3 regions of the Streptomyces sp. NPDC052020 genome follow, and region 1 is predicted to be linked to each of the others. Evidence: riboswitches for the same ligand, from Rfam matches in the RefSeq annotation. Region 1 holds a riboswitch; each other region holds the start of a gene.
The links. Region 1 has a riboswitch for cobalamin ahead of AB0L74_RS02590 (ribonucleoside-diphosphate reductase subunit alpha). Riboswitches for the same ligand answer to the same signal wherever they lie in the genome.

Region 1 (3,251 bases):
CATCGCGGTGGCGATCATCTACATCCCGATCAAGCTGGGCGGGTTCGACGACATCTTCGCCAAGGCGGGCGAGGCCTTCGCCGAGACCAACCCGGCCACCGGCCAGCCGCGCGGCGCCCTGGCACCGGGCGAGGCGGGCCAGTGGACGTACGCCACGCTGGCGCTGGGCTCCGCGCTCGCGCTGTTCATGTACCCGCACTCGATCACCGCGACGCTGTCCTCGCGCAGCCGTGAGGTGATCCGCCGCAACACCACGATCCTGCCGCTGTACTCGCTGATGCTGGGCCTGCTGGCGCTGCTCGGCTTCATGGCGATCGCGGCCGGCATCAAGGTGAGCAACGGGCAGCTGGCGATCCCTCAGCTGTTCGAGGACATGTTCCCGGACTGGTTCGCGGGCGTGGCCTTCGCGGCCATCGGCATCGGTGCCCTCGTCCCGGCGGCGATCATGTCGATCGCGGCGGCGAACCTGTTCACCCGCAACATCTACAAGGACTTCATCAAGCCGGACGCGACGCCGGAGCAGGAGACCAAGGTCTCCAAGCTGGTGTCGCTGCTGGTGAAGGTGGGGGCGCTCGTCTTCGTCCTGACGATGGACAAGACGGTCGCGATCAACTTCCAGCTGCTGGGCGGCATCTGGATCCTCCAGACCTTCCCGGCCCTGGTCGGCGGCCTGTTCACGCGCTGGTTCCACCGCTGGGCGCTGCTGGCCGGCTGGGCGGTCGGCATGGTGTACGGCACGGTCGCCGCCTACGGTGTCGCCTCCCCGACGCAGAAGCACTTCGGCGGCTCGGCCAAGGAGATCCCCGGCATCGGTGAGATCGGCTACATCGGCCTGACCGCCTTCGTGCTCAACGTGGTGGTCACCGTGGTCCTGACGGTCGTCCTGCGGGCGGTCAAGGCACCGGACGGCGTCGACGAGACCCGCCCGGAGGACTACACGGCGGACGCCGGCGACCCCGGTGTGCAGACGGAGCTGCCGCCGGCCACCGCCGGCGCGGCGCACTGACGCCCGCACCCGCACCCCGCACACGGGCCGCCGGAGGAAACCCGGCGGCCCGTTGCCGTTGCCGCGCCGACCCACGCCGCCCTCACGACGACACAACATCTGGGGGTGGTTCCGGGGCCCGGCACAAGATGTATGCTCGTGCTCGCTGTCGCCGCAGGGGAATCCGGTGCGAATCCGGAACTGTCCCGCAACGGTGTACTCATGCCCGTATGCCTGCCTCTCCGCAGAAACCGCATCCGCGCACCGAGCCAGTCCGAGGACCTGCCGGCAGTGCGCACGAGCCGTCCGGCCCGTGTGCCATGACGTCCGGGCCTCGCGGAATGGGCCGGTGGACGCGGCGCCGCGTGCGCTCGTGAGCTGCCCCCTGCCCCGCGCAAGGCCCCGTGCCGAGCGAGGGAGTGCCTCACGTGACCATCGCGCCAGCCGACCCGGCTTCAGCGATCCAGCCGGAGTACGACGGTCCCGGTGCCGCGCTGCTGCGGACCCTGACCGAGCTGACCGCCGACCTCCCCGACGCCGACCCCGGCCGGGTCGCCGCCGCCGCGCTGCGCGGCCGGTCCGCGCGGGCGGACGAGACGGAGCTGCGCGAGCTGGCCACGGAGGCGGCGGCCGGCCTGATCGCCGAGGACCCCGCCTACTCGAAGCTGGCCGCCCGGCTGCTGACCCTCGGCATCCGCGCCGAGGCCGCCTCCCAGGGCGTCACCGCGTTCACCGAGTCCGTCGCCACCGGCCACCGCGAGGGGCTGATCGCCGACCGCACCGCCGCGTTCGTCCGCCGCCACGCCGGCCGTCTGGACGCGCTGGCCGACCCGCGCGCCGACGACCGCTTCGGCTACTTCGGCCTGCGCACCCTGTACAGCCGCTACCTGCTGCGCCACCCGATCACCCGCAAGGTGATCGAGACGCCCCAGCACTTCCTGCTGCGGGTCGCCGCCGGGCTGGCGGAGGACGGCACGGACCGCGCGCTGGAGGAAGTGGCCGCGCTGTACGGCCTGATGAGCCGCCTGGACTATCTGCCGTCCTCCCCCACCCTGTTCAACTCCGGCACCCGCCACCCCCAGATGTCGTCCTGCTACCTCCTGGACTCCCCCAAGGACGAGCTGGACTCCCTCTACGAGCGCTACCACCAGGTCGCCCGCCTGTCCAAGCACGCCGGCGGCATCGGCATCGCCTACTCCCGCGTCCGCGCCCGGGGTTCGCTGATCCGCGGCACCAACGGGCATTCCAACGGCATCGTGCCGTTCCTGAAGACCCTGGACGCCTCCGTGGCGGCCGTGAACCAGGGTGGCCGGCGCAAGGGCGCGGCGGCGGTCTACCTGGAGACCTGGCACGCGGACATCGAGGAGTTCCTGGAGCTGCGCGACAACACCGGCGAGGACGCCCGCCGCACCCACAACCTCAACCTCGCGCACTGGGTGCCGGACGAGTTCATGCGCCGTGTGAACGCCGACGAGCCCTGGTCGCTGTTCTCCCCCTCCGACGTGCCGGAGCTGGCCGACCTGTGGGGCGAGGAGTTCGACGCCGCCTACCGCACGGCGGAGGCCGCGGGGCTGGCGAGGAAGACGCTCCCGGCCCGCGAGCTGTACGGCCGGATGATGCGCACCCTCGCCCAGACCGGCAACGGCTGGATGACCTTCAAGGACGCCGCCAACCGCACCGCCAACCAGACCGCCGAGCCCGGCCACGTCATCCACTCCTCCAATCTCTGCACGGAGATCCTGGAGGTCACCGACGACGGGGAGACGGCCGTCTGCAACCTGGGATCGGTCAACCTCGGCGCCTTCGTCGACCCGGACGCCCACGACATCGACTGGGAGCGGCTGGACGCCACCGTCCGCACCGCCGTCACCTTCCTCGACCGGGTCGTGGACATCAACTTCTACCCGACCGCGCAGGCGGCCCGCTCCAACGCCCGGTGGCGTCCGGTGGGCCTGGGCGCGATGGGCCTCCAGGACGTCTTCTTCAAGCTGCGCCTGCCCTTCGACTCGCCCGAGGCCAAGCGGCTGTCCACCCGGATCGCCGAGCGGATCATGCTCGCCGCGTACGAGGCGTCCGCCGCCCTCGCCGAGTGCGACGGCCCGCTCCCGGCCTGGGAGAAGACCCGTACCGCCCGCGGTGTCCTCCACCCCGACCACTACGACACCGACCTGGCCTGGCCGGAGCGCTGGGCGGCCCTGCGGAAGCGGATCGCGGCCGTTGGCCTGCGCAACTCCCTGCTCCTCGCCATCGCCCCGACCGCGACCAT
Region 2 (3,251 bases), on a different contig from region 1:
TTTCAACGCGGCGGGGTCCAGGGCTTCCGTGTGCCGGGCGAAGACACGCTCGACGTAGCGGTGCCCGGTGTCGGCACCGATCACCAGGTGCAGCCGGTCGGGGTGGCGGCGGGCTTCGTACGCCGCGGCCAGGTATCCGGCGCCGGTGGAGAGCCCGGCGAAGACGGCGTGGTCGCGCAGGAGGGCGATCGTGCCGGACATGGCGTGGCTGAAGTCCAGCCAGTGGAGGGCGTCGTAGAGGTGGTGGCGGACGTTGTCGAAGGCGATGGACGACCCGATGCCGGCGATGATCGCTTCCGGGTCGTGGTGCTCCTGGCTGCCGAACGTGACGCTTCCGAAGGGCTGGACGCCGACCAGCCGCACCGAGGGGTCCGTGGCGCGCAGGCGCTCCACGATGCCGCCCGTCGACGCTCCGGAGCCCACCCCTCCGACGACGGTCAGCGCGGTCGCGGGAAACGTGGTCGTGATCCGGTCGGCGACCTCGTGGTAGCCGAGGTAGTGGACGTCGTCGTGGTACTGGCGCATCCAGTGCCAGTGGGGGTGGTCGGCGAGGAGCTCCGTCACCCGCCGCACCCGTAACTCCTGGTCCAGCTTGAGGTTTTCGGAGGGTCTGACCTGTTCCACGGTGGCGCCGAGGACCTCCAGCTGGGCACGGGTGGTGGTGTCCACGGTGGTGGACGCGACGATGTGGCAGCGCATGCCGTAGCGGTGGCAGGCGAGCGCCAGGGCGTAGGCGTAGATGCCGCTGGAGCTGTCGATCAGGGTTTGTCCCGGACGGATCGTGCCCCGCTCCAGGAGGTGGCGGACGGCGGCGAGCGCCGAGTAGATCTTCATCGACTCGAACCGGACCAGGACGAGGCCGTCGGTGAGCCGGACGAGATCGGGAACCTTCAGGGCGTCGGCGATGTGGGGGTGGATCACCCGTAGCCTCCTTGGGCGAAGGAACACTGGTGGCCGAGCGAGTGGAAGAAGGCGGACAGGTCCGACTTGAGGCCGGCGTCGAGGCGGCCGGGGAAGAGGTAGCCGATCAGGCAGCCCGTGTGGGCGACGAAGACGCCGTCCGCGCCGAACCGTTCGCGGTGGGCGAGCATGCGGTCGAACGCCGCCTTGGGCAGCACGCTCTGCGACAGGGCGGCGCTGGCGGTGGCCGCCCGGGCGACGGCCGCCGGGTCCCCCGAGGCGAAGCCCTTCAGCAGATCGGCCAGGCAGCGCTCGTACTCCTCCCCGTACCGCCGGTAGTGCTCCAGCAGCAGATCGGTGACGGCGGCGGTGTCCACCGTCCCGGGCTCGATGATGTACGCGGTGTGGAAACCGATGTCCGTGCCCAGCCGCCGTATCACCCGGTGCCGGCCGCTGAGGTGGAGCGCGAACTCGTCGAGGAAGACACTGTCGGCCCGCTCGATCGCCGCCAGGACGCCGAGGACCACGTCCGGGTCGTACGGCAGGGTGAACAGCCGGAACAGACAGCGCAGTGTCGCCACGATGTCCGCGGTCGAACTCGCCATCCCCACGCCCACCCGCAGTTCGGAGCAGGCGCTCCAGCGGCCCGGCGGCAGCGTGAGCCCGAAGTGCTCCAGGAAGAGCCGGGCCGCCGTCGCGGACTTCTCCCCGAGGGGCAGCGGGTCCGGCGAACCCGTCCCCGGGGTGAAGTGCACCCAGGAATGACGGTCCACGGGAAAGGACACCACGGCGATGTCCGGCTCGGCACCCGCCCGCAGCGGACCCTGGTACAGCTCGCCCAGGGTGCCGTGGCAGACGCCGGACACCGTGCGGCCCGGCGGGCACCGCACCTCACGGGCCGCCCCGGCGGGCGTCAGCACCGTCCGGTCCGGTCCGTCGAAGAGCGGGCCGGCCGGCATCCGGCACGGATGACGGGAACTCGCGCGGTCACGGACACGTCCTCCTCGTGGTTCCGAGCCCCGCGTCAGGGCCGGGAAGGAGGCGCGGCGCAGCGTACGCCGTACGAGCCGTCCGTACCGCCGACCCAGTCCTCGAGGTCACCGTGCACAGCCCGCACGTCAGGTGCGGGCGCAGTGGCAGGTCTTCGGACTCGTGGGCTCGCCCACCGGGGAACCGGCGGGCGCTTGCCGGCCGTCGCCTCCCGGCCCCCACCGGATGCGGGCCCAGTGCCGTTGACGGCTTTCGTCCCCACTCACCGCTGCGGGACAGTCCCGGATTCCCACCGGGTTCCCCCTTGCCTCGCGCCGCCCGGAGTCCGGTCGGACGGGAGGCACGAACCGACTGCACGCACAGCGTAGGGTGGCTCGCACTCCCGCGGCAGGGGGTGCGTCGCCGGTTGTCCGAATGTGATCGGTCCATGTGCGGGCATCAGGACCCCGGGGCGGCTCAGCCGACTCCCAGCAGCCACTCTGGCTGGATGTGGCCTCCGTATTCCCGGCGGTTTCGGCCACACTGGTTCCTCCCATCACACGCGCACACCGCCCGTCGGTGTCCCGCGCCCCGGAAGGCACAGGATGCTGCCAGAGACGACGCCCGAGGACGACGGCACGACCCCGCCGCCCGCCCGTGACCGGGGCCCGGCCGATCGCGGCGTCCTGCGCGCCGACCTGCGGGCCGCGCTGCCCGACGCGAGCGCGGCGGTCCTGGTCACCGCGGCCGTCTTCGCGTTCCTGTACGCGCGCGTGGAGTCGGGTGACTCGGCGACGGTCGCGGTCATGCCGTTCATGGACGACGCCGGCACCTACTGGATGTACCTGCTCAGCCAGGCGTTCGGCTGGTCGGGCCTGCTGTGGGCCTGGGGCACGGTCATGCTCGGCCTGCTGCTGTCGGGGCCGCGCCCGGCCCGGCCGACGGTCTCCCGGCAGGTCCTGGAACGCTGGCACCGCACCACGAGCCTGACGACGATGGCTCTGATGTTCGCGCACGCGTTGATGTTCGCCGCCGAGCTCGTACGGTATGAGGCCCGGTTGGCGTGGGCCGAGCGGCTCTGGGCGGGCTTCGCGGACACGTTCGTGCCCGGCTGGTACGACTCGGGCACCGGCCGCATCGCCATTCCGCTGGGGCAGGGTGCTCTGTATCTGGCGGTTCCGCTCGGGCTGCTGTTCTACGTCCGGCACCGCATCGGGGCGAACACCTGGCGGCGGCTGCACCGCTTCGTGATCGTCGTGTACGTGCTGAGTGTGTGGCACACCCTGCTCTACGGCACCAACGTCTGGTACGGCGAGTGGCCGCGCACCGTGCTGTGGCTGCTGCAACTGCCCGTCGCCGTCCTGCTGTCGCTCCGTCTGCTG
Region 3 (3,251 bases), on a different contig from region 1:
CCAGCAACGGCTGGCCGCCGGGCTCGGCGCCTGCACCAGCGGAGTACTGGGCGGGCAGCTCTACGGCCTCGCCGAACACGCCGGGAGCACAGGCCGGTTCTGGCTGCTGGCCGCCGCACAGTGCCTGGTGCTGCCCCCTGTGCTGCTGGCACTGCGCGACCGCACGGTGAAACAGCCCCACCCGCACGAGGACGACGAAGGAGCACTGAGACCGCATGACACGGACGGGCGGGTTCCAGGACGATGACTTCTGGACCGAGTTCCACGACTTCCTCTTCTCCGAACAGCGCTACGCGCAGGCCGAGGAGCTGCTCGGCACCTCTCCCCTGCTGTCCTTCCCCGCCGGCGCCCGGGTGCTGGACCTGTGCTGCGGGCCCGGTGTGTTCACCGTGCCGCTCGCCCGCCGGGGCTACGCCGTCACCGGGGTGGACCTGAGCCCGGCCATGCTGGAGCGGGCCCGGAAGCGAGCGGCCGACGCCGGCGTCCGGGTCGCCCACGTGCGGGCCGACGCCCGGGAGTACGAGGCGCCGGGCGGATTCGATGTCGTCCTCAACATGTTCACCTCGTTCGGTTACTTCGAGGACCCCGCCGACAACGCCCGCGTGCTGCGCGCCATGCACACCTGCCTGACACCCGGCGGCACCCTCGTCCTGGACCTCGCCGGCAAGGAACTCCTGGCCCGCAAGGTCACCCCGCCGAAGGTGGTGCGGCGCGGCGACGACCTGATGGTGCAGACCGACAGCGTGCTGGACGACTGGGCGCGGCTGCGCAGCGACTGGGTACTGGTCCGCGGCGAGCGGGTCACGCGAGCCACCCTGGTGTGGTTCGTGTACAGCGCGGTGGAGCTGCGGCGGATGGCTCGGGAGGCGGGGTTCGGCCGGGTGGAGGTCTTCGGCGGTTTCGACGGCCGCCCGTACGACGAGAACGCCGAGCGGCTGGTGCTGCGGGCCGTCCGCGAGGAGTGAGGGCGGGCGGGAGCGCGCAGGCGGATTCGCACGCCCTTTTGACCTCGACTCCGCGGACCGTAGTATCACCAGGTCATCACCGCGACGGGAGACAGGAAGCCGGTGCGAATCCGGCACGGTCCCGCCACTGTGACCGGGGAGTGCACCCCTTCGGCATGCCACCGCGCACCGCGCGGGAAGGCAGGGGGAACGTCGATCCGGGAGTCAGGACACTGGCCTGTCGCGGGCCCGTTCCGAGGAGCGCGGACTCCCCAGGAGGCTCTACGTGTACGACGGCACGTCCCGTCCCCCGCTGTTCACCCCTGCCCACCGGCGCCACGCCCTGCGTGCCGTGGCGGCGGCCGTCGCCCTGTCGGCGGCCCTGCTCACCGCCGGCTGCGGTTCGCCGCAGGGCACCGCCCAGGGCGCCGAAACCACGGCCTCGCCGGCCGACGGCTTCCCCGTCACCGTCGACAACTGCGGCGTGAAGACGACGTACGACGAGCCGCCCTCCCGAGTCGTCACCATCCACCAGCACCCGGCGGAACTGATGCTCGCCCTCGGCCTGAAGGACCGTATGGCAGGCACCGCCTTCCCCGATTCCGCCGTCCTGCCCGGCCTGAGGGAGGACTACGAGTCGATTCCGGAACTGGCGAAGAGGGAACCGTCCTTCGAGACCGTCCTGGAGGCGGAGCCAGACCTCGTCTACGGCGGCTACGGCAGCGCCTTCGCCGAGAACGAGGGCCGTTCTCGCGAGGCGTTCGCCGACGCGGGCATCGACACCTATCTCAACCGCGAGTACTGCGGGAAGGAACGGGTGACGATGAAGGACACCTACGAAGAGATCCGCACCATCGGCCGGATCTTCGGCGTACCCGGCCGGGCGGACGAGCTGGTGTCCGACCTCCGCGACCGCGTCGGCCGGGCCACCACGGCTGTCGAGGGCGAACCCCGCCTTTCCGTCTTCGTGTACGACAGCGGGGACAAGACCGCCTTCACCGCGGGCGGCAAGAGCCTGGCCACCGAACTGATCCGCCTGGCCGGCGGCGAGAACGTCTTCGCCGACCTCGATGACGTCTTCGGCGACGTCTCCTGGGAACAGGTCGTCCAGCGCAAGCCGGAAGTCATCGCCATCTACGACTACGAGGGCGCCGGCAGCGTCGAGCGGAAGAAGAAGTTCCTGCTGTCCCAGCCGGCCCTCGCCGACGTGCCCGCCGTCCGGAACCAGCGGTTCGTCGTGCTGCCGTTGACCGCCACCCTGGTCGGCGTCCGGTCGGCCTACGCGGTCGAGGACCTGGCCCGCGGCCTGCACCCCGAGAGCTTCCGGTGACCGCCGCCGTCACCGGCACGGACACCGGACCGACCGCCCGGCAGGGGCGCCGCCAGGGGATACGGACGGGCCGGGCGGCACTCGCCACCACGCTCGTCCTCCTCACCGCCCTGCTCCTGCTCTCGGCCACAGCCGGCCTGACCATCGGCTCCGTACACGTGCCACCGGGCCAGGTGTGGGGCATCGTGACCCACGCGCTGGGCGCGGGCTGGGCCGAACCCGACTGGCCGCGGGCGCGGGAGACCATCGTCCTGGACGTACGAGCGCCGCGCGTCCTGCTCGGAGCGGTGACGGGCGCCGGACTCGCCGTCGTGGGCACCACACTCCAGGCCCTGCTCCGCAACCCGCTCGCCGAGCCCTACCTGCTCGGCGTCTCCTCCGGGGCGTCCCTCGGCGCCGTCGCGGTGATCGTCTTCGGGGTGACCGTGTTCGGGCCGGTGTCACTGCCGGTCGCCGCCTTCCTGGGTGCCCTGGGCGCTCTGCTCCTGGTGTACGCCACCGCCCGCACCGGCGGTCGCATCACCTCCGCGCGGCTCGTCCTGTCCGGCGTCGCCATCGCCGCGGTGCTCACCGCGCTGCTCGACCTGCTGCTGCTCACCACCGACCACGGCAACGAGGCCCGCGCGGTCCTCGCCTGGACCCTCGGCGGTCTCGGCGGCGTCAACTGGGGCACGCTGTGGCTGCCCAGCGCGGCCCTGCTGGCCGGCATCGGCGTCCTGATGGTCCAGGCCCGCAACCTGAACCTGCTGCTGGCGGGCGAGGAGGCCGCGACGACGATGGGGCTGGACGTGGGCCGCTTCCGCGCCCGTATGTTCGTCCTGCTCTCCCTCGTCACCGGGGTCCTCGTCGCGGCGGCCGGACCGATCGGCTTCGTCGGCCTCATGCTCCCGCACATCGTGCGCCTCGTCGTCGGCGGCGACCACCGCCGCGTCCTGCCGACGGCCGCGCTCGGCGGCGCGGTCTTCCTCGTCTGGGCC

Region 2: linked by a shared signal. The riboswitch ahead of AB0L74_RS18685 (hypothetical protein) and the one ahead of AB0L74_RS02590 (ribonucleoside-diphosphate reductase subunit alpha) in region 1 are both predicted to bind cobalamin.
Region 3: linked by a shared signal. The riboswitch ahead of AB0L74_RS18660 (ABC transporter substrate-binding protein) and the one ahead of AB0L74_RS02590 (ribonucleoside-diphosphate reductase subunit alpha) in region 1 are both predicted to bind cobalamin.

The regions. Positions count from the first base shown of each region.
Region 1 covers NZ_JBFAWY010000002.1:150,446-153,696, forward strand. Annotated here, with positions in the region: gene mctP (monocarboxylate uptake permease MctP) at 1-1,006, shown strand, start outside; cobalamin riboswitch at 1,126-1,290, shown strand; gene AB0L74_RS02590 (ribonucleoside-diphosphate reductase subunit alpha) at 1,414-3,251, shown strand, end outside.
Region 2 covers NZ_JBFAWY010000016.1:61,287-64,537, forward strand. Annotated here, with positions in the region: gene AB0L74_RS18680 (cysteine synthase family protein) at 1-921, opposite strand, end outside; gene AB0L74_RS18685 (hypothetical protein) at 918-1,859, opposite strand; cobalamin riboswitch at 2,039-2,196, opposite strand; gene AB0L74_RS18690 (ferric reductase-like transmembrane domain-containing protein) at 2,475-3,251, shown strand, end outside.
Region 3 covers NZ_JBFAWY010000016.1:55,673-58,923, reverse strand. Annotated here, with positions in the region: gene AB0L74_RS18670 (MFS transporter) at 1-247, shown strand, start outside; gene AB0L74_RS18665 (class I SAM-dependent methyltransferase) at 216-965, shown strand; cobalamin riboswitch at 1,019-1,201, shown strand; gene AB0L74_RS18660 (ABC transporter substrate-binding protein) at 1,231-2,274, shown strand; gene AB0L74_RS18655 (iron ABC transporter permease) at 2,334-3,251, shown strand, end outside.